2 regions of the Actinomadura rugatobispora genome follow, and region 2 is predicted to be linked to the other one. Evidence: predicted binding sites of a transcription regulator. Region 2 holds the regulator's gene; the other holds the start of a gene.

The links. Region 2 encodes HrcA, which represses chaperone genes, less so after heat shock. Its sites were predicted from a motif close to TTGGCACTCTCNNNNNGAGAGTGCCAA; they were not measured.
Positions count from the first base shown of each region.
Region 1: a site for HrcA is predicted at 4,571-4,597, ahead of groL (chaperonin GroEL). Genes of this name have one in related genera too.

Region 1 covers NZ_AP029191.1:1,930,017-1,940,785, forward strand. Annotated here, with positions in the region: gene ACZ466_RS08000 (RNA-binding S4 domain-containing protein) at 1-143, opposite strand, end outside; gene ACZ466_RS08005 (universal stress protein) at 162-1,004, opposite strand; gene ACZ466_RS08010 (ArsR/SmtB family transcription factor) at 1,402-1,752, opposite strand; gene ACZ466_RS08015 (DUF3073 domain-containing protein) at 1,800-1,997, opposite strand; gene ACZ466_RS08020 (histone-like nucleoid-structuring protein Lsr2) at 2,362-2,781, shown strand; gene ACZ466_RS08025 (LysR family transcriptional regulator) at 2,914-3,843, shown strand; gene ACZ466_RS08030 (TetR/AcrR family transcriptional regulator) at 3,911-4,486, opposite strand; gene groL (chaperonin GroEL) at 4,705-6,333, shown strand; gene ACZ466_RS08040 (ATP-binding protein) at 6,580-9,258, shown strand; gene ACZ466_RS08045 (AfsR/SARP family transcriptional regulator) at 9,260-10,769, opposite strand, start outside.
Region 2 covers NZ_AP029191.1:7,774,239-7,785,007, forward strand. Annotated here, with positions in the region: gene ACZ466_RS34825 (hypothetical protein) at 1-1,274, opposite strand, end outside; gene ACZ466_RS34830 (hypothetical protein) at 1,375-2,295, opposite strand; gene ACZ466_RS34835 (antitoxin YezG family protein) at 2,427-2,900, shown strand; gene hemW (radical SAM family heme chaperone HemW) at 3,024-4,232, shown strand; gene ACZ466_RS34845 (DUF4870 domain-containing protein) at 4,290-4,904, opposite strand; gene ACZ466_RS34850 (DUF3097 domain-containing protein) at 5,033-5,896, opposite strand; gene hrcA (heat-inducible transcriptional repressor HrcA) at 6,015-7,028, shown strand; gene dnaJ (molecular chaperone DnaJ) at 7,029-8,162, shown strand; gene ACZ466_RS34865 (16S rRNA (uracil(1498)-N(3))-methyltransferase) at 8,211-8,942, shown strand; gene ACZ466_RS34870 (hypothetical protein) at 9,010-9,675, opposite strand; gene ACZ466_RS34875 (SigE family RNA polymerase sigma factor) at 9,672-10,259, opposite strand; gene ACZ466_RS34880 (histidine triad nucleotide-binding protein) at 10,607-10,769, shown strand, end outside.

The DNA.
Region 1 (10,769 bases), 5.8 Mb from region 2:
ACCACCGAGGCCGGCTTGACGCGCACGTCGTTCACCCGGACGTGCCCCGCACGGCACGCGCCGGTGGCCATGGACCGGGTCTTGATCAGGCGCACCGACCACAGCCAGACGTCCACCCGGACCGAACCGCCCTCACCCTCCATGCCCCCGACCCTAGCCGGTCAGCCGGACTGGACGACGGCGACCGGGCTGTGGGCGTGGTGGATCACGCCGTGGCTGACCGAGCCCAGGCCCGGGACGTTCAGCCAGTTGTGGTCGTGGGCGCCGACGACGACCAGGGCGGCCCCGCGGGACGCCTCGCGGAGGGCGGTGACGGGATGGTCGCGGACGATGTCCGCCACGACCTCGACGTCCGGGAAGTCCCCGCGCACGGGGGCCTGGGCGCGGACCACCTCCTGCTCGAGCTTCTCCACGACCGCCGCGGCGGGCAGGTCCGCGCCGCCGTCCCGCCAGGCGTGCAGGACCCGGACGCGGGCGCCGCGCACGGACGCGGCGTCGAAGGCGTACCGGAGGATGCCGCCGGGGTCCGAGACCAGGTCGATTCCGGCGACGACCTCTCCCCCGCCCTCGGCGGACGCGGGATCGCCGCGCACGATCACGACCGGCACGGCGGTGTGCCCGGCCAGCCGCAGCCCGGTCGAGCCCAGCAGCAGGCTGGCGAACCCGCCCCGGCCGCGATGGCCCACCACCAGCTCGAAGGCGCGCCGGGACCGGTCGGCCAGCACGACCGCGATCGCCTCGGCGACCAGCTCGGTGGTCACCTCGATCCCGGGCCGGTGCTCCCGGGCGGTCCGCGCGGCCTCGGTGAGGATCTCCTCGCCCGCCTCGGCGACGCTCTCGGCGATCTGGCCGGGCGCGAACAGCGGCAGCTCGTACAGGCCCCGGTCGATGGCGTGCACGATGTGCAGCGGCCGGCGGCGCAGGGCGGCCTCGTCCGCCGCCCACCGCACCGCGCGGGAGGCGCCCGGCGATCCGTCGGTGCCCACGGCGATGGGGTCGGTCATCGTGCTCAGCTCCCTCGGCTCGCGTGCCTCACGGTGTTCTTTCCCAGCCCCGCAGCGGCGGTGCCGCCCATGCCCATGCCGAACACGCCGATGCATCACCCACCCGCCGAACCGGTCGGTCAGCGCGCCCACCGGGATCCGTCCCAGTTCAGCGCGAACCCGAGGGTGGCCATGGCCAGCATCAGCCAGGGCGGCCGCGACGTGCCCATTCCCGCTCCCTCCCGTCCACCGGCGCGCGGCCGGACGGGGGGACCATGGTCATGATCGGCCATCCGGCGCGATCTTCACTGTGGTCGAGGAGGGGCGGCTCAGATAGGGACCTTGGTCCTCCGCTGGGGCCTTTTCACTCCGGCGCGACCAGAAATTGGGGCCGGGGATGCCCCGTGGACGGGACGGTTCAGCGGGTGGCGAGCCGGGTGCGGCCGCCGGTCTCGAGCCCGGTGGCGGGCTCGTCCTCACCGGCCGGCAGGTCGGCCAGGATCCGCCGGGCCGCGCCCATCAGCTCCGACACGTCACCGCCCGCCAGCTCGTAGGTCACGCTGGCCCCCTCGCGCCGGGCGGTCACGATCCCGGAGCGGCGCAGCACCGCCAGCTGCTGGGAGAGGTTGGAGGCCTCCACCTCGATCTCCGCGAGCAGGTCGCGGACCGGTCTGGGCCCCTCGCACAGCATCTCGAGGACCCGGACGCGCACCGGGTGGCCGAGCGTCTTGAAGAGCTCGGCCTGGGCCCGGTGCGCGGGGACCGGCATCCCTCAGGCCCTCGTCCAGGGGCCGTGCGGGACGCGGGCGCCGTCGTTCACGCGCCCGGCTCCCGGTCATGGTCACGCTCGCCCTCGGCGGCGTCCTCGGGGACGGACACGTGCCCCGCGGGCACCGCGGGCGACTCGGTGACTCCCAGCTCGTGGCGAAGCCGCTCCAGGTCGGTACCGCCTCCGCTGTACTTCAGCTTCCGCGCGACCTTCGTCTGCTTGGCCTTGGCCCGACCGCGTCCCATACGCCCGCCCTCTCTCGTGCAAGGGCCACGTCACCCTTGAACGACGCGGCCCGCTCTATCGCCGACTCATGCTGAGCACGCCCGCGATTGTAGCCAATTGAAAATTTGTTCAACTCGAACTCTGAATGTGACGGCCCCCACATCACGGCCCGTACACGCCCCCGGCACGGGCGGGACCCGGTTGGAGGGCGGGCGGCCGGTCCCGGTGACGGAGGGCGGCGAGCCGGCCGGGCGGGCCGGAATCGCCCCGTCCGGCAGGGCGACGACCAGCGCCGATGAGAACGAGAGGGCACGCCGCGAGAGCGGCGCTACTACGCGCCCGAGTCCGCTAGCGTCTGGGTAGCCAGCTAGCGGAAAGGACCACATGGCGGAGAAGGTCATCCTCGTCGACGACATCGACGGCACCGAGGACAGCGATGTCGCCAAGCGGGACTTCGACGTCCTCGGACGGAAGTTCACGATCGATCTGAGCGACGCGAACGACAAGCGCCTGCGGGACGCGCTCGACACCATCGAGGCGTTCGTCGACAAGGCCCGCGAGGTGAAGGCCGCCGGACGGGGGCGCAAGGCCGCGAGCCCGGCCAAGATCAAGGGGTACACCAACTCCGACGTGCGCGAGTGGGCCCGGGAGAACGACGTCGAGGTCTCGGCCAAGGGCGTGATCGCCGACGAGGTGTACGCGGCGTTCATCGAGGCCCACCCCGACGCGGCGCCCGACGGCAGGCCCGGCTCCGGGGAGGCGTCCGCGGACGCCTCCGGCGAAGGCCCCGGCGACGACGCCTAGCGTCTCGCGCCCGGCACGGGATCCCCGCACGATGGACGGGCGGCGCGGTCACGCGCCGCCCGTCCGCGTTCCCGGGAACGGATCGTTCACGGCCATCACAAGATCCCGCAGGGTTTCGTGTTGAATGGCCACATGATCGACCCTCGGCTGCAGACTCTCCGCGTCCTCCAGGAGGAGGGCACGGTCACCGCGACCGCCGAGGTCCTGCACCTCACGCCCTCGACGGTCTCCCAGCAGCTCCGCCAGCTCGGCAAGGACCTCGGCGTGCCGCTGCTGGAGGCGCAGGGCCGCCGGGTCCGCCTCACGCCCGCCGCGTACACGGTGCTGGAGCACGCCGACACGCTCTGCTCGCAGTGGGAACGGGCCCAGGCCGATCTCGCGGCGCACCGCCAGGGCACCTCGGGCCAGGTCCGGTTCGCCGCCGTGTCCAGCGCGCTGGCCGCGCTCGTCGCCCCGGCGGCCGCGCTGCTGCGCGCCGAGCACCCCCGGCTGGGCGTGCGGATGGCCGAGCAGGAGAGCCAGAAGGTGTTCTCGCAGCTGCTGGCCCGCCGCACCGACATCGCCGTGGTGATCCCGACGGCGGACGGCCCGCCGCCCGGCGATCCGCGCTTCGACCAGCGGCCGCTGCTGGACGAGCCGCAGGACCTCCTGGTGCCGCCGGGGCATCCGCTGGCCGCGGGCGGCGCGGTGGAGCTGGCCGAGGCGGCGCACGAACCGTGGATCGGCTGCCCGAACCGTCCCGACCAGCACCATCTGCTGCTCGCCTCGTGCGCCGCGGCCGGGTTCACGCCCGGCATCGCGCACGACGCCAACGAGTGGTTCGCCGTCTCCGCCCTGGTCTCGGCGGGCTTCGGGGTCGCGCTGGTGCCCCGGCTCGCGTCGCTGCCTCCCGAGAACGGCGCGGTCCGGGTGCCGCTGCGCGGGGATCCGGTGCCGTCCCGGCGGATCATCACCTGCGTCCGGCGGGGCAGCGGGCGGCAGCCGCCGGTCGCGCACGGCCTGGAGGCGCTGCGCCGGGCGGCGGACGCGCGGCGTGCGCGCGACCGCCCTACGAGGGGCTAAAGGCCTGGCCGCGCTCGCCAAGTCCCGGTCAGGGGCGAGCCGCCAGGCGAGCGCCGTGGGCCGGGACTTAGAAACACAGCCCGGGGAGGCCGATCTGCTGGAGGGCCTCCCGCAGGACGGTCTCGTACGGCGTACCGTCGTCGAGCCGGAGCCAGTGGCCGGTCGCGGCGGCGGTCGCGCCGACGACGGAGGCGGCCAGGACGGCGGCGCCCAGTTCGCCGGCACCGCTCCGCTCGGCGATCGCGGCGGCCAGCGGCGGCTCGATCGCCGCCATCGCCTTGAGGTACTCGCCGCGCAGCGACGGGTTGGAGGCGATCATGCGGATGATCGCCCGGTCCGGCTCGGCGGGCGTGTGCACCTCGATCACCGCGGCGACCAGCGCCTCGTTCAGCGGCTCGGCCTCCGGGCGGGCCCGCAGCGCCGCCGCGAGCTGCTCGCCGCGGTCCGCCGCGACGGCGCAGATCGCCTCCTCGCGGCTGGAGAAGTGGTTGTTGTAGGTGCGCGGCGAGACCCCGGCCAGTTCGGCGATCTGCGTGACGCGCACGTTCTCCGGGCCGTTCTCCAGGGCCAGCCGGAGGGCGGCGGCGCTGATGGCGGCGCGGGTGGCGAGCCGGTTGCGGGTGCGCAGGTCCAGGTCGTCCATGCGGGGAGTCTAGCGGAAGATCTTTGCGTGACGCGCAACTTGTGCGTGGCACGCAACTTGTGGTTACAGTACTGGCGTCAGGGATTGGCACTCCGGGAAGGAGAGTGCCAATGCGGGCCAGCGCGGATCCGGCCGGCGACACCTCCTCGCGGGGGTGGTCCGTCGCGGGCGCCGGACGGGTCCGTCACGGCCGTCGTGTTTTCGGGAGGACGGAGCCTATGGCCGCAAGGATGATCGCGTTCGATGAGGAGGCCCGTCGGGGTCTGGAGCGCGGGATGAACCAGCTCGCCGATGCCGTGAAGGTGACCCTTGGTCCCAAGGGTCGCAATGTGGTGTTGGAGAAGAAGTGGGGCGCTCCGACGATCACCAATGACGGTGTGTCGATCGCCAAGGAGATCGAGCTCGAGGACGCGTGGGAGAAGATCGGCGCGGAGCTGGTGAAGGAGGTCGCGAAGAAGACCGACGACGTCGCCGGTGACGGCACGACGACGGCGACCGTCCTGGCCCAGGCTCTCGTCCGTGAGGGTCTGCGCAATGTTGCCGCCGGTGCGAATCCGATGTCGCTGAAGCGTGGCATCGAGGCCGCGGTGGAGCGGGTGAGCGAAGAGCTGTCGAAGCTGGCCAAGGATGTGGAGACCAAGGAGCAGATCGCTTCGACGGCGTCCATTTCGGCCGGTGACCCGCAGATCGGCGAGATGATCGCCGAGGCGATGGACAAGGTCGGCAAGGAAGGCGTCATCACCGTCGAGGAGAGCAACACCTTCGGGCTGGAGCTGGAGCTCACCGAGGGCATGCGCTTCGACAAGGGCTATCTGGCCCCGCTGTTCGTGACCGATCCGGACCGGCTGGAGGCCGTCCTCGACGAGCCGTACGTGCTGGTCGTCGACGGGAAGGTCTCCGCCGCCAAGGACCTGCTGCCCGTCCTGGAGCAGGTGATGCAGTCCGGCAAGCCGCTGCTCCTGATCGCCGAGGACGTGGAGGGCGAGGCGCTCCCCACGCTGCTGGTGAACAAGATCAAGGGCATCTTCAAGTCGGTGGCGGTGAAGGCCCCGGGCTTCGGCGACCGGCGCAAGGCCATGCTCGGCGACATCGCCACCCTCACCGGTGGCCAGGTCATCTCCGAGGACGTGGGCCTGAAGCTGGAGAACACCACCCTGGAGATGCTGGGCCGCGCCCGCAAGGTGGTCGTCTCCAAGGACGAGACGACGATCGTGGACGGTGCGGGCGACGCCGTCGGGATCGCGGGCCGGGTCAACCAGATCCGGACCGAGATCGACGGGACCGACTCCGACTACGACCGCGAGAAGCTGCAGGAGCGGCTGGCCAAGCTGGCCGGCGGTGTCGCGGTGATCAAGGCCGGTGCGGCGACCGAGGTGGAGCTCAAGGAGCGCAAGCACCGGATCGAGGACGCGGTGCGCAACGCCAAGGCCGCGGTCGAGGAGGGCATCGTCCCCGGTGGCGGCGTGGCGCTGCTGCAGGCGGCCGTCCCGGCCTTCGAGAAGCTGGACGTGTCCGGCGACGAGGCCACCGGTGCCGCGATCGTCAAGCGGGCCCTGGAGGAGCCGCTGAAGCAGATCGCGGTGAACGCCGGCCTGGAGGGCGGCGTGGTGGTGGAGCGGGTCCGCAACCTGACGCCGGGTGAGGGCCTGAACGCCGCCACGGGCGAGTACGTCGACATGTTCGAGGCGGGCATCCTGGACCCGGCCAAGGTGACGCGGTCGGCGCTGCAGAACGCCTCCTCGATCGCGGCGCTGTTCCTGACCACCGAGGCCGTCATCGCCGAGAAGCCGGAGAAGACCCCGGCCGCCGGCGGGGGCGCCCCGGACATGGGCGGCATGGACTTCTAGGCATGGACCACTGAACAGGTCCAAAAGGGGCGGTCCGACAGGACCGCCCCTTTTTTCGATCACTGCGGTGCGTCAGTACCGAAAAGTCTTGCGCGTGAACGGAAGAACGGGAGCGCCGGGACGCGCTAGCATCGCCCCATGCTCATGCGTATGCACGTGCATTTGGGCACCCATATGCATACGCCGATGCATGGGCCGATGCACGGGATGTGGAAGGCGGAACGGACGGGAACGGGGTGACGGGTGATGGCGGCGGAGCGACCACCGGCGGTCCATCGGGCGATCATGTGCGTGGACGTGGCCGGTTACGGGGATCACCGGCGGACCAACCGCGACCAGGTCGCGGTGCGCGAAGGTCTGTACAGGGCGCTGCGGCGGGCCTTCATCCGCTCCGGCCTGCGCTGGGAGCGCTGCCACCGCGAGGACCGCGGCGACGGCGTGCTGATCCTGGTGCCCTCGGAGGTGCCCAAGGAACTGCTGGCCGGGCGGCTCCCGGTGGAGCTGGCCTCGGAGCTGGAGGCCCACAACGGGGGCGCCGGGCCGGAGGCGCGGATCCGGCTGCGCGCCGCGGTCCACGCCGGGGAGGTGCAGCACGACGACCACGGCGTGGCGGGGACGGCGATCAACCTGGCGTTCCGCCTGCTGGAGGCCGGTCCGCTGAAGGACGCGCTGCGCGGGTCGCCCGGCACGCTCGCGCTCATCGCCTCCGAGTGGTTCTACGAGGAGGTGATCCGGCACCACCCGGCGAGCGACCCCAAGGCGTACCGCCAGGTGCCGGTGGCGGTCAAGGAGACGCTGACGCGCGGCTGGGTGCGCCTGCCGGGCCTGCCGGGCCTCCCCTCTCTGTCCGGGCTCGTCCTGGGACGGGCCCCCGGCGAGCCGGAGGGACCGCGCCAGCTCCCCGCCGCGGTCCGCGACTTCGTCGGCCGGGACGCGGAACTGGCCCTGCTCGACGATCGGCTCACTCCCGGCGACGACGTGGTGATCGCGCTCGTGACCGGCACGCCCGGGGTCGGGAAGACCGCGCTGGCCGTGCACGCCGCGCACCGCGCGCGGCACCGCTTCCCCGGCGGCCAGCTGTACGTGGACCTGCGCGGGTACGCCGCCGAGCCCGCGCTCGCACCGGAGCAGGCCCTGGAGGGGGTGCTGCACGCCCTGGGCGTGCCCGCCGGGCGGATCCCCGCCCCGCCCGCCGCCCGGTCGGCGCTGTACCGGTCGCTGCTGGACGGCCGCCGCGTCCTGATCGTGCTGGACAACGCCGCCTCGGCCGCGCAGGTCCGGCCGCTGCTGCCGGGCGCCCCCGGCTGCGCGGTGCTGGTCACCGGCCGCGGCGACCTGTCCGGCCTCACCGCCCGCGAGGGCGCCCGCCCGCTGGAGCTGGCGCCGCTGGAGCCCGCCGAGTCCCGCGCGCTGCTGCGCCGGATCGTCGGCGCGGAACGGGTGGACGCCGAGCCCGGCGCCGCCGCGGACCTGGCCCGGCACTGCGCCCACCTGCCGCTGGCGCTGCGGGTGGCCGCCGAGCGCGCCGCGGCCCGTCCCGGCCTGCGGCTGGCGGGCCTGGTCCGGGAGCTGGACGAGCGCAACCGCCTGGACGTGCTGGGCGCCGACGACGAGCACACCGCGCCGCGCACCGTCCTGTCGTGGTCGTACCACGCGCTGCCGCCCCCGGCCGCGCGGATGTTCCGGCTGCTGGCGCTGCATCCCGGCGCGGAGGTGTCGCCGGGCGCCGCCACCGCCCTCGCCGGTGCCGGGCCCGGCGAGGCGCGGCGGCTGCTCGACCGGCTCGTCCGGGCGCACCTGCTGGAGGAGGCGGCCCCCGGCGGCCGCTACCGCCTCACCGGGCTGCTGCGCTGCTACGCCGCCGAGCTGGCCGAGACCGAGGAGCCGCGGCGGGACCGCTCCGCGGCCGTGCGCCGCGTCCTGGCCTGGTACCTGCACACCGCCGACGACGCACGGCGGCTGCTGTGCCCGCACCGCGTCGCGCCCCGCCTGACCGTGCCGGACGGCCCGCCGCCGCGCCGCTTCCGGTCCGCGCGGGAGGCGCGGGAGTGGTGCGAGTCCGAGCGGGACAACCTGGTCGCCGCCGTCCGCCACGCGCCCGCGACCGGCCACCACGACATCGGGTGGCGGCTCCCGCTGGCGCTGTGGACGCTCTGCCTTCCGCGCGGCCCGTGGACGGACTGGGTCGCCGCCCACCGCGGCGCCCTCGACTCGGCCCGGCACTCCGGCGACGACGCCGGGGAGGCGTACGCGCTGGGCGCGCTCGGCTTCGCCCGGCAGGACCGCGGCCGCTTCGAGGAGGCGGCCAACCACTTCCTCAGCGCGCAGCTGATCTTCAAGTACGTCCGGGACCGGCGGGGCGAGGCGTGGGCGCTGCACGGCCTCGGGTACGCGCTGCGCCGCCTGCACCGCTACGACGAGGCGATCCTGCTGCACCGCCAGGCGCTGCGGATCTCCACCGAGATCGGCGACGCGGGCGGCCGGGCCTGGTCGCTCGGCGGGCTCGGGTTCGCGTACGCGGGACGGCGCCGCCACGCCGAGGCGCTGAACCACTTCGAGCGGGCGCTGTGCATCGCCCGGGGCACCGACCGGCGCGCCGAGGGCTGGGCGCTGTACGGGCTCGGCCACGCCTACCAGACGCTGGGACGTCCCGAGCAGGCCACCGGCCACTACGGGCGGGCGCTGGAGATCTTCCGCGAGATCGGCGACTGGCGGGGCCGGGGCGAGACCCTCGACGGCCTCGGCAAGGCCCATCTGAGGGCCGGGCGGCCCGAGGCCGCCCGCGCGTGCTGGACGCGGGCCCTGGAGGCGTTCCAGGACCTGCGCTCACCGCAGGCGTCCCGGGTCCGTGACCGGCTGCTGATCCTCGACGACGACACCGTCCGCGAACTCCCCGAGTCCGAGGCCGCCGTGCCCTCCCCCTGACTCAGCCGGCGGAAGCGGGCGTGGGGGTGGCCGACGCGGCGATGCGGGCGGCGATGCGGTCGACGTCGGCGCGTTCGGCGGGCGGGAGGGGCGCGCCGGTGGACGCGCGGATCGCGGTGGCCTCCTCCAGCGATCGCGCCGCCTCGCCTGGATCGTCCAGCGCCCCCGCCAGGCCCTCCAGTGCGAGCGCGACCGCGCGCGGGTTCCCGGTGGCGCGGGCGGCGGCGAGCCCCTCCCGGTGCAGGCGCAGCGCGGACTCCCCGTCGCCGCGCAGTTCGGCGACGAAGCCGAGTTCGGCGAGGATCAGGGCCAGGCCGGGGCTGCCGTCGGCGTCGCGGCACCAGTCGAGCCACGCGCGCAGGTACGACTCCGCCGCGTCCAGGTCGCCGCGTCTCCGGGCGGCCAGGGCCAGCCCGATCTCGGCGAAGTTCTCCGCCCGCCGGTGCGACTCGGCCCTGGCCAGGCGTGCGGCGCGGCGGTGCAGGTCGTCGGCGCGGTCGTGGTCGCCCTCCAGCAGCGCGACGCGGCCGAGCCGGGCCAGCTTGCCCGACGCCTCCGTCCACAGCCCCAGCTCTTCGGCCGTGCGCAGCCCGTCCTCGTGGTACGCGGCGGCGCGCGGGTAGTCGCCCCTGGTCTCGGCGAGCACGCCCAGCGGCTCGGTGACCTGGAGCAGCCCCCACCGGTCGCCGAGGCTCCGGAACAGTGCGGCGCTTCGCTCACCATCGCGTTCCACGGCCGCGAGGTCGCCCCGCACCATCGCCTGCCCGGCGCGGGAGCGCAGCGCCGCGGCCGTGCCCCAGCCGTCGCCCGCGGCGGCGAACCCGTCGAGGGCCTGGCCGACCAGGTCGTCGATGGCGCCGAGGTCGCCGAACCCGGCGCGGGCGAAGCCCAGGAACCAGGCCGCCCAGGCGCGGCCGTGGCCGTCCCCCAGGCCCTCGAAGGCCGCCAGCGCCTCCCGCGTCAGTTCCGCGCGGCCGTTGCCGTCGCCTTCGAGCATCGCGAGCCCGGCACGCCAGGTCCGGGCGCGGGCGAGCAGCGCGGGGTCGATGCCCCGGGACGCGGCGCCGGTCGCTGCGCCGATCGCCTTGTCCAAGGCGTGCAGCGCCTCGCCCAGGCGTCCCCTCAGGAACCACGACCAGCACAGGGCGTTCACGAGCCGCAGCGCGGCCTCGGCCGCGCCGTCCTCGACGGCGGCGTCCAGCGCGGCCCGCATGTCGGCGCTCTCGGCGTCCAGGCGGGCCAGCCACTCGCGCTGGTCGTGCGAGCGCAGCCGCGGCTCGGCACGTTCGGCCAGGCCGAGGTGGTAGAGGTAGTGGCGGCGCCGGGTCCGCTCGTACTCCCCGGCCTCGCGGAGGCGTTCCACGCAGTACGCGGCGACCGATTCCAGCAGCCGGTAGCGCGGCCCGCCCGGGGTCTCGGCCATGACCACCAGCGAGCGGTCGACCAGCCCGGCCAGCCGGTCGAGGACGTCGCCGTCGTCGCACACCCGCTCGGCCGCCTCCAGGGTGCAG
Region 2 (10,769 bases):
GTGGCCGGGGCGCCGTTGTCGCCCAGGCCCACGGGCTGCCGGACGGCCTCGATGCCCGCGATGTCGTCCACGGTGGTGCCCGCGGGCAGTTCGATCGTGGTGGCGGCGGGTCCGTCGCGTTCGATCGACCAGGTGCGTTCACCGTGGTCGGAACGGTAGAGGCGGGAGGTGTCGTCCTTGAGCCGCACGCCGAGGGTCACCCCTGGGGCCGAGCCCCAACCCTGGGTCGGGCCACCGGTCTTCTTGGCCAGCTCCACGAACAGGTAGGTGCGCGGGTTTCCGACCTCGCGGGTGTCCGGGTCCGAGGGCTTCTCCACGCGTCCCTCGCGCAGCATCTCCTGGGCCATGACGCGGTACGTCCAGGGCTCGCGGTCCATGACGACCTCGCGTGCGCGGTCGGCGGGGCGCGTCCTGGAGGCGTCGGGCAGGAACCGCAGGGGCGCCCCGGGCGAGATGACATCGCACATGTTGTTGTTGGACGTGCAGGTCTGCAGGACGGGATGGTCGCCCTCGTAGCGTCCGGTGAACTTCAGCGTCAGGTGCTGGGGCCCCTGGTAGACGCCGGTCCCTTCGACCCTGCGGCCGGTCTCGTCCACCTCGACCCGGTAGACCCACTCCACGTCGGTCGTGCGCCCCCACCTGGCCATCAGGGCGGGGCTGTCGGTGCCGCCGTCCTCGTTGCTCCACACCACCGAGTACTCCAGGACGCGGTGGCCTGCCGTGGCCGCGGGCCGTGACTCGTGCCAGGCGATGAGCGGGGTGTCGGTGCGGACGTTCTGGTAAGGGTCGCCGAAGGGCCACCCGGTTCGTCCCACGACGACGGGGGCGTGCCGGAGGGCGGTCTGGTCGGCCGTGGGCATGTGCACCTTCGGCCGTGCGAGGGTGACGCGCCGTGCGGCGGGCGCGCTGGCGTTGAGGAACCGCAGGGTCACCCGGTGCTCGCCCTGCCGCACGTGGCCGAGCCCGAGGCTTCGCGGGACCGCCTCGAGGCCGGGGACGACGAGATCGGTGACATGGCGGCCGTCCACGTCGATCGCCAGGACGGCCGATTCGGCGCCCTGGCGGGCCCAGGAGACGGCGGGAGCGGCCGCGGCGAACCGGATGACCGCCTCACCGTCCCGGGCCGCCGTGAACGGAATGGTGCGTGCGGGGCCGTCGCGTTCGACGACGAGGGTGCCCGGAGCGGAGGCGAGGGCGGGGGAGTGGACGAGCAGGGGCACGCCGCCGGCGACGAGGAGGGCGAGGGCGGCGGTGTCACGCGCACGGGCTCTCATGGGCCGCGAACCTAAGGACCCAGGATTGCGGTCAGGTGACGAACGGGTCCCTCGTGGGTGTCGGGGCCGTGGCGTCGCCTGGGGGCGTCCGGGGATGGCGTTAGCGGTTCAGGAACCAGAACGCCGGAGTGCTGGGGAAACTCAGCGACGCACCGGTGAAGCGCTCCTCGGGATTCGCCGGGCCGCCGCCGTTGCCGGCGGTGGCGGCGTCCGGACGGTGCAGGGTCAATCCCATGGCGGGGACGTGGAAGCCGTAACGGCCCTTGGGAGCGACGTCATGGCCGAGGCCGCGGAACAACGCGACGACATCGTCGGCGGGTTCGTTCAGGAGGTCGATGCCGTCCAGCCGTAGCCGCAGTTCCGGGTTGCCGCTCCAGCCCGGGCCCAGGGAGCCGTGGATCTCGGCTATCCGCTCGGTGTCGTCCTCCAGGCACAGCGTGGAGACGTGGAGACCGCCCCGGCCGATACGGACGCTGCGGTGGTCGGTGTACCCGCAGAGGAAGGACGCCTTGGGCGCAGGGGTGCCGCACTGTTCGGACACGGCGTTCAGGGTCGTCCACGCGTCGGAGGCCAGCGTCGAGAAGAGGAGGTGGGCGTTCGGGAGCACGGCGCCGCGTCCAGGCTCCAGGGTCACCACGAAGGGCGGCACCTTGCCCGGGAACCGTGCGGGGTCGGGGTCTCCCAGCGTCACCAGGCCTTCCCAGGAGGTGGGGTCGTCCACCGCGAACCATGCGATCTGCGCCTCCGCGCCCAGTTCGAGGAAGGTCTGGTCGGTGAGCGCCCGTCCGATGTGGTCGCGCAGGGTTTCGGCCGTCTCTCCCAGGCGGTGCCGCCACCACGGGGGTTCGGGGTCGCGTTCGGCCCGCCCTGGAGGCTGCCAGGAGACGCCCGGTCCGCTCAGGGGGAAGTGCTGTTCGCCCTCGTGCTGGTCGACGACCGTGTAGCCCCAGCCCTCCGGCTCGCCGTACAGCAGCACGCGCGTGGGCACCCGCCCGTACTTCACCGCCCCCTGATCAGCCACCCGGCGACCCTATCCGTCCAAAAGACCTTGCCGGAGCCAAGGTTCGCCACGACACGGCGGCGGTCGCTTGGCGCGGGACCCCGGATCGGTACGGTCGGGGCAGTGGCCACTATGGTTCCGGAGGTTCGATCGTGACCCACTCCGAGCAGGTGCTGCGCTCTCCCAAGGAGCGGGCAGCGGTGAACGGCGCCGTCCGCGCGCTGCGCTCGGCCGCCCCCAGCGGGTGGGAACGGCTCGGATTCGAGTTCCGCGCGACCGTGGGCATCGACAGCGCCTCGTTCGAGGTGGTCGGCGCGGGGGGCGAGAGCCGCGCCGCCATGCCGCCGGGCCAGGCGGTCGGCAGGATGGACGAGCTGCGCCGCGTGATGTACCGGCGGGGGCAGGGCGCGTGGTTCACCGCGCGGCTGGACATCGAGCGCGGCGGCCGGTTCAGCGCCGAGTTCGACTACGACGGCGAACCCGAGTTCAGACCGCCTCTGACCCCGTCCGCCTACGCCCTCGACCTCGAACGCTTCCCCCGTTCGGAGGAGCACATCCCCGGCTGGCTCCGCGACAAGCTGGGCGAGGGCGCCCACGGCATCACGACCCTCAGGCCACGCCGCTAACGGCAGAAGCGCCCGCCCCCGGGGCCGCCGGCCGGGCGCTGTGTATCCCTGGGCCCTGGTCGGCTCGCCTTGGACGCGGCGGCGCGGGACGGAGCAGGGCGTCGGGCGGGGCAGACTTGAAGGGTGCCCTCTACCCTGCCCGACGGTGACCCGGTACCCGCCGATGGTGCGCTGCCCCTGAGCGCCCTGGACGGGCTGGGGAAGCGGCCGTTCGCCTTCTACGTGCACGTCCCGTTCTGCGTGACGCGGTGCGGCTACTGCGACTTCAACACCTACACCGCCACAGAGCTCGGCCCCGGGGCGAGCCGTGACTCCTATGCCGAGACGGCGATCGAGGAGGTACGGCTGGCCCGCCGTGTGCTGGGCGACGCGGACCTGCCCGTGGAAACGGTGTTCGTGGGGGGAGGCACACCCACCCTGCTGCCTCCCGAAGACCTGGGGCGGATCCTCGGGGCCATCGACGCCGAGTTCGGCCTGGCCGGGAACGCCGAGATCACCACGGAGGCCAACCCGGAATCGGTGGACGACCGCTACCTGGAACGCCTGCGGGAGAACGGGTTCACGCGCGTCTCGTACGGCATGCAAAGCGCGCGCGAGCACGTGCTGGCCGTCCTGGACCGCACCCACACCCCGGGCCGGATCCCCCAGGTCGTCGACTGGACGCGCAAGGCCGGCTTCGAGCACATCAACCTGGACCTGATCTATGGCACTCCGGGTGAGAGCGATGACGACTGGCGGGCCTCCCTGGAGGCGGCGCTGGCGGCAGGCCCCGACCACGTGTCCGCCTACGCGCTGATCGTGGAGGAGGGGACCCGCCTGGCCGCGCAGGTGCGGAGGGGGGAACTGACCCCGCCCGATGACGACGCGATGGCCGACCGCTACCTCATGGCAGACGAACTGCTGTCCGCCCAGGGGCTGAGCTGGTACGAGATCTCCAACTGGGCCGCGACCCCGGACGCCGCCTGCCGCCACAACCTCCTCTACTGGACCGGCGCCGACTGGTGGGGCGTCGGGCCCGGCGCGCACAGCCACGTGGGCGGCACCCGCTGGTGGAACGTCAAGCATCCCGCCGCGTACGCCGCCCGGCTGGCCGAGAAGGTCACGCCCGCGCACGCCCGCGAGGTCCTGGACGACGATGACCGGCACATCGAGCGCGTCATGCTGGAACTGCGGCTGGCCGAGGGCTGCCCGGCCGGCCTGCTGGACGACGCGGCGGTACGGCGCGCCATCGCCGACGGCCTCGTCGAGCCCGGCCCGTACGAGCGGGGCCGCGCCGTCCTCACCCTGCGCGGCCGCCTGCTCGCCGACGCCGTCGTCCGCGACCTCACCTGACCGGCCGCGCCGGGCCGGGCCGGGCCGGGCCGGGGCGTGCCCGACCAGGTCCGCGGCCTACTTGATCATGGGCCAGGCCATGATGGTCGGGAAGGTGTACCACTCGCCGCGGTTGCCCGCCACGGCGGCCAGGATCAGGTAGACGATCTGCGCCACGCCCAGCGCCAGCGTCGGGATGAGCCAGATCCCGAGCGTGACCACGCTCAGCACCAGGTTGACGATCAGGTAGACGGTCTGGCTGATCGCCAGGTTGAGGCCCTGGGCGCCGTGGTGGCGCAGGAACGCCGACTCGTCCTTCTTGATCAGGAAGAGCAGCAGCGGGGCGATGAACCCCAGCAGGAACTGCCCCAGATGGCCCATGAGGGCCCAGGTGCGCTCGTCGGACGTCGCGCCCTGCCCATAGGGGGCGCCGTAGGGCTGCATCTGGCCGCCGTAGGCCGGGGCCTGACCGTACCCCGGAGCCTGCCCGTAGGCCCCGTAGCCGGGGTCGTGACCGGCCTGTCCGTACCCGGGCGCCTGACCGTACCCGGGCTGCTGGCCTTGGCCGGGGTTCTGCCCCCCGGCGCCCTGCCCGTACGGGTCCTGCCCGTAGGGATCGTGCCCGTGCGGGGCTTGACCGTGGCCCGGCTGCTGCTGTCCGTACCCTGGCTGTTCCGGAGGCCCGTACGACATCGCGTTCTCCTCGTGGGGGTCGCTGACGGAGGCGATCGATCTAAGGCGCGGGGACTGATCGGGCAGTTGGCGATATGGAGATAGATAGGTGCCGCCACCCCTTGGATGGCGCGGTGCGGTCAGGAGGTTCAGGGCTCCGGCGCGGTGACGAAGTCGATGAGCTCTTCGACACGGCCCAGGAGGGAGGGTTCCAGGTCGGTGTAGGTGGCGACCGATCCGAGGATCCGTTTCCATCCGGCACGCACGTCGTCCCCCCAGCCGAGCGCGGTGAGCACACCTTCTTTCCAGGGTACGCCGCGGGGGACGCGCGGCCACGCGGAAATTCCCACCGTCGAAGGCTTGACGGCCTCCCAGATGTCGATGAAGGGGTGGCCCGTGATGAGCACGTGGGGCGAGGACACCTGAGCGGCGATGCGGCTCTCCTTGGAGCCCTCGACGAGGTGGTCGACCAGCACCCCCAGGCGGCGTCCCGGGCCCGGCGCGAACTCGTCCACGATGGCCGGGAGGTCGTCGACGCCCTCCAGGTACTCCACGACGACGCCTTCCACGCGCAGGTCGTGGCCCCAGATCTTCTCGACGAGCTCCGCGTCGTGGACGCCCTCGACGTAGATGCGGCTCTCCTTGGCGACCTGTGCGCGCAGGCCCCGCACGGCGATCGACCCGGACGCCGACCGCACCGGCCGACCCTGGCCGCCGCCGGCTCCACCCGCGCCGCCCGGGGACCCCGGCGCCGCTCCGGTGGGACGGACGAGCGTCACCGGCCGGCCGTCGATGAGGAACCCCGCCTTGGCGAGCGGGAACACGCGCCGCTTGCCGAAACGGTCCTCGAGCGTGACGCCGAACTTGTCGCATCCGACCACGGCGCCGCAGAATCCGCTGTCCGGGTCCTCGGCGACCAGGCCGTTCTCGGCCGGGATCTCCGGGATGGTCCCCTTGCGGGGCCGCCGCCAGTCGCCCGCCAGAACGTCGTCGCCGTAGTCCTTGCTCTGCACGTTCAGGACTCTAACGAGAGCCCGGGCGGTCCGGCATCTCCGAATGCGGCTCGCCTGGCCGTACACTTGGCACTCGGAAGTATGGAGTGCCAGTACCGGGGGCAGAGGAGGTGACCACGTGCTCGACGACAGGAAACTCGCGGTCCTGCGGGCCATAGTCGAGGACTACGTGTCCACCAACGAGCCGGTCGGGTCCAAGACGCTGGTCGACCGGCACAACCTCGGCGTGTCCCCGGCGACGATCCGCAACGACATGGCGGTGCTGGAGGAGCAGGGCTACATCCACCAGCCGCACACCAGCGCGGGCCGCGTCCCGACCGACAAGGGCTACCGGCTGTTCGTCGACCGGCTGTCGACGATCAAGCCGCTGTCGGGCGCGGAGCGCCGCGCGATCGAGACCTTCCTCACCGGCGCCTACGACCTCGACGACGTGGTCGGCCGCACGGTGCGGCTGCTGGCCCAGCTCACCCGGCAGGTCGCGGTGGTGCAGTACCCCTCGCTCACCCGCTCGTCGGTCCGGCACGTCGAACTGGTCCCGGTGGCCGACCACCGGCTGCTGCTGGTCCTGATCACCAACACCGGGCGGGTCGAGCAGCGCTTGATCGAGGCGCCCGCGCAGCTGTCCGAGGAATCGATCGGGCACCTGCGGGCGTTGCTCAACACATGCCTGGACGGGTGCGGGCTCGGCGAGGTCCCGGCCGCGGTGGCCGACCTGCCGGACCGGGTGCAGCCCGAGGACCGGCCGGTGACGGCCGCCGTGCTCTCGGTGCTGCTGGAGACGCTGGTGGAGAAGCACGATGAGAAGATCGTCTTCGCCGGCGCGGCCAACCTGGCGGCGGTGGACTTCTCGCAGAGCCTGCGCGAGGTGCTCGAGGCGCTGGAGGAGCAGGTGGTCCTGATGAGGCTGCTCGGGGAGACGGGCGACTCCTCTACAGTTACGGTGCGGATCGGCACCGAGAACCCCGACGAGGGGCTCCGATCGACCTCGGTGGTCGTCGCCGATTACGGGGTCGGCGACATGACCCTGGCCCGGCTGGGAGTGCTCGGGCCTACACGCATGGACTACCCCGGCACGATGGGAGCGGTACGGGCAGTGGCACGCTACGTCGGACAGATCCTGGCGGGGTCGTAAGTGGCCAACGACTACTACGCGACCCTCGGCGTCCGCCGCGACGCCAGCCCGGACGAGGTCAAGAAGGCCTACCGCCGGCTGGCCCGGGAGCTTCACCCGGACGTGAACCCGGACCCGGAGACCCAGGAGCGGTTCAAGGAGATCACCCAGGCCTACGAGGTGCTCTCCGACCCGAAGAAGCGCGAGATGTACGACCTGGGCGCCGACCCGTTCGCACCGGGCGGCGCGGGCGCCGGGGCGGGCGGCTTCGGCGGCGCCGGATTCCCGTTCAGCGACATCATGGACGCCTTCTTCGGCAGCGCGGCCTCCCGCGGGCCGCGCACCCGCGCCCGCCGCGGCCGCAACGCGACGCTGCGGGTGGAGCTCGGCCTGGACGAGACCGCGTTCGGCACCACCCGCGAGCTGTCCATCGACACGGCGGTGGCGTGCACCACCTGCAGTGGCTCGGGCTGCGCGCCCGGCACCCACCCGGACACCTGCGACACCTGCCACGGGCGGGGTGAGGTGCAGCAGGTGCAGCGCTCGTTCCTGGGCCAGGTCATGACGGCCCGGCCGTGCCCGCAGTGCGGCGGCTTCGGCAGCGTGATCCGCACCCCGTGCCAGGAGTGCTCGGGGGACGGCCGGGTCCGCACCCGCCGCACCGTCAAGGTCAAGATCCCGGCGGGCGTGGAGAACGGCATCCACATCCAGCTGGCCGGCGAGGGCGAGGTCGGCCCGGGCGGCGGCCCGCCCGGCGACCTGTTCCTGGAGATCGTGGAGAAGCCGCACGCGATCTTCGAGCGGGAGGGCGACGACCTGCACTGCACGGTCGAGATCCCGATGACGGCCGCGGCGCTGGGCACCAGCGTCACCGTCGAGACGCTGGACGGCGCCGAGGACGTCGACATCAAGCCGGCCACCCAGTCCGGCCAGGTGATCAGGCTGTACGGGCGCGGCGTCCGGCATCTCAACGAGAGCGGCCGCGGCGACCTGCACATCCATGTCAACGTCGAGACCCCGGGCAAGCTCGACGAGGAGCAGGAGGAGCTCCTGCGCCGCCTGGCGCAGCTGCGCGGCGAGGAGCGCCCGCCCGGCAAGTTCGCACCGGGGCAGCGGAGCGTGTTCTCCAGGCTCCGGGACGTCTTCAACCAGTAGGAGCGCGGTGCGGCCGGCGGCGGCCGCACCGGACGCCAGGAGATGCCGATGAGTCCGCCGGTGTTCCTCGCCGAGACCGCCGGTCTGGAGGGGGAGCGGGTCGTCCTGGACGGCCCCGAGGGGCGGCACGCCGCCACCGTGAAGCGGCTGCGGCCCGGCGAGCGCGTCGACCTGACCGACGGCGCCGGGCTGCTGGCCGAGTGCGTCGTCGTCACGGCCGACCGGTCGTCGCTGACCCTGGACGTGCTGGCCCGCGAGCGGCGCCCGGCGCCCGAGCCGCGGCTGGTGGTCGTCCAGGCGCTGCCCAAGGGGGAGCGCGGCGAGCTGGCGGTGGAGACGATGACCGAGGCGGGCGTGGACGAGATCGTCCCGTGGGCGGCGGCCCGCTGCGTCACCCAGTGGCGTCCCGAGCGCCGCGAGAAGGCGCTGGGCCGCTGGCGGTCCGCCGCGCGGGAGGCCGCCAAGCAGGCCCGCCGCAGCCGCCTGCCGGAGGTCGCGGAGCTCGCCACGACCGACCGGGTCGCCGGACGGCTCGCGGCGGCGTCCGCCGCGCTGGTCCTGCACGAGGAGGCGGAGGGGCCGCTCAGCGCGGTCAGGCCGCCGGCCACCGGGGAGATCATCGCGGTGGTCGGGCCGGAGGGCGGGATCACCGAGGAGGAGCTGGCGGCGTTCGCGGCGGCGGGCGCCCGCACGGTGCGCCTGGGCCCGACGGTGCTGCGGACCTCCACGGCGGGCGTCGCCGCCCTGTCAGTCCTCATGGCGGCCACCGGCCGCTGGTAGACACACGGACCGGCCGCGCGGGGCGTGGGACCGGGCCGGTGTCTCACCGGCCCGTGCGGCGGCGGGGTTACTGGGCGGAGGAGCCCTCGGACTGGGCCGGGACGGGCTGCTCCTCGCTGATCGGCGGGTCGCTCGGGGTCGTCGGGCCCGGGTCGGTCGAACCGGTGTCGGACGGCGACGGCGACGGCGACGGGGACGTCGAGGGGCCCGGGCACGCCGAGGGCGGCGTGCCGCCGCCGGACCCGCCGCTCGGGGCGGGGCTCGGGGTGCCGGCCGTGCTCGGGGCCGGGGTCGTGCCGGCGCAGGCGGGGGAGCCGGGCGACGCGGCGGGCGACGGCGTGCCGGTCTCGCTCGGGTCGCCGCTCTCGCTGGGGACGGCGGAGGCGGGCGGCTGCGCGTTGGGCGGGACGCCCTGCGGACCGGTGGGATCGCCGTCGGAGCTGTTGTGCCGCCCCTTCTCGGAGGTGCCGTTGCTGCCCGCCGACTGGATGAGGTCGATCGTCTGCGGAGCGGTGACGCCGATGCCGGCGATGAGGACGGCGACGGCCACGGCCAGCACGGGGCGGGCCCAGATCGCCGTGAACCAGTCCCAGCCGAACCTGTGCTGCGCGCGATCGTCGATACGGCTCCGGATCTTCTCCAGGCCGTCGGCCGAGGGTATGACCCCCGCCGCCTCCGCGTGCAGGGCGCGGCGGAGGATCTCGCCGTGCTCGTCGTGGGGGTCGGTGGTCATGTGAACTGCTCCAGGATGTTGCGTAGCGCGGCCATGCCGCGTGCCGTATGGCTCTTGACGGCACCTCGGGAGATGCCCATCGTCTGGGCGATCTCCGCTTCGGACAGATCGGCGTAGTATCGCAGCACCAGCGCCTCGCGCTGCCGGGTGGGCAGCCTGTGCAGCGCCTGGATCACCGCGGAGCGCTCGAGCTCCCCGATGGCGCCCGCCTCCGCGCTCGGCGCGTCCGGCAGGCCCTTGGGGGCGTACTTCTCGACGACGGCGCGGTGCCGCAGCACCGACCGCGACCGGTTGACCACCGACTGCCGCAGGTAGGACAGGGCCTTGTCGGGATCGCGGAGGCGCCGCCATCCGCCGTGCATGGCCACGAACGCGTCCTGGACGACCTCCTCGGCCGTCCCGGCGTCGCGCACCAGCATGGCGGCGAGGCGTACCAGCGATCGGTAGTTGGCACTGTAGAGCGCGGTCACGGCCTGGTCCGCGTCCCAGGCCACGGCCACCGCCCCGGCCGTGCCCCTGGCCACGAGGGTCTCGGTCACGTCAGTGGGACGCCCACCCTCGTCGTCGGGTTTACGAAAGGGCATCGTCTGTCTTGCCTCGGTCACCTATACGCCACCGTACGAAAGGGCATGCTGTACTGCTCTCGCCTCAGTCACCTGTCCGCCGCCTTCAACCGACCCCGGCCGCGTTGTCGGACGATCGCCCCGACTGCGGCGTGGAGCGGCGAACCGACCGGTCGGAAGGCGAGGCACGCTACTGACGGGCCGGAGGTACGCCTGGGCTGACAACCATAATCCAGCGGCCGGACCGAATGGGTCTGAAACCGCCCAGAGGTTGATCAGTGCGAGCCGATTCTCAGCGGGGCTCCGCGGGCCATGGGACGGCCGGTCTCGATAGGATCTCCGGCACCATGGCCGGCGGGAGGAGAGCGATGACGGACTGCCTGTTCTGCAAGATCGTTTCGGGGGACGTGCCCGCCAAGATCGTGCGCGAGTCGGCGGGGACGGTCGCGTTCCGCGACATCAACCCGCAGGCGCCCACGCACGTGCTGGTCATCCCGCGTGAGCACCACCCGACCGTGGGCGAGCTGGCCG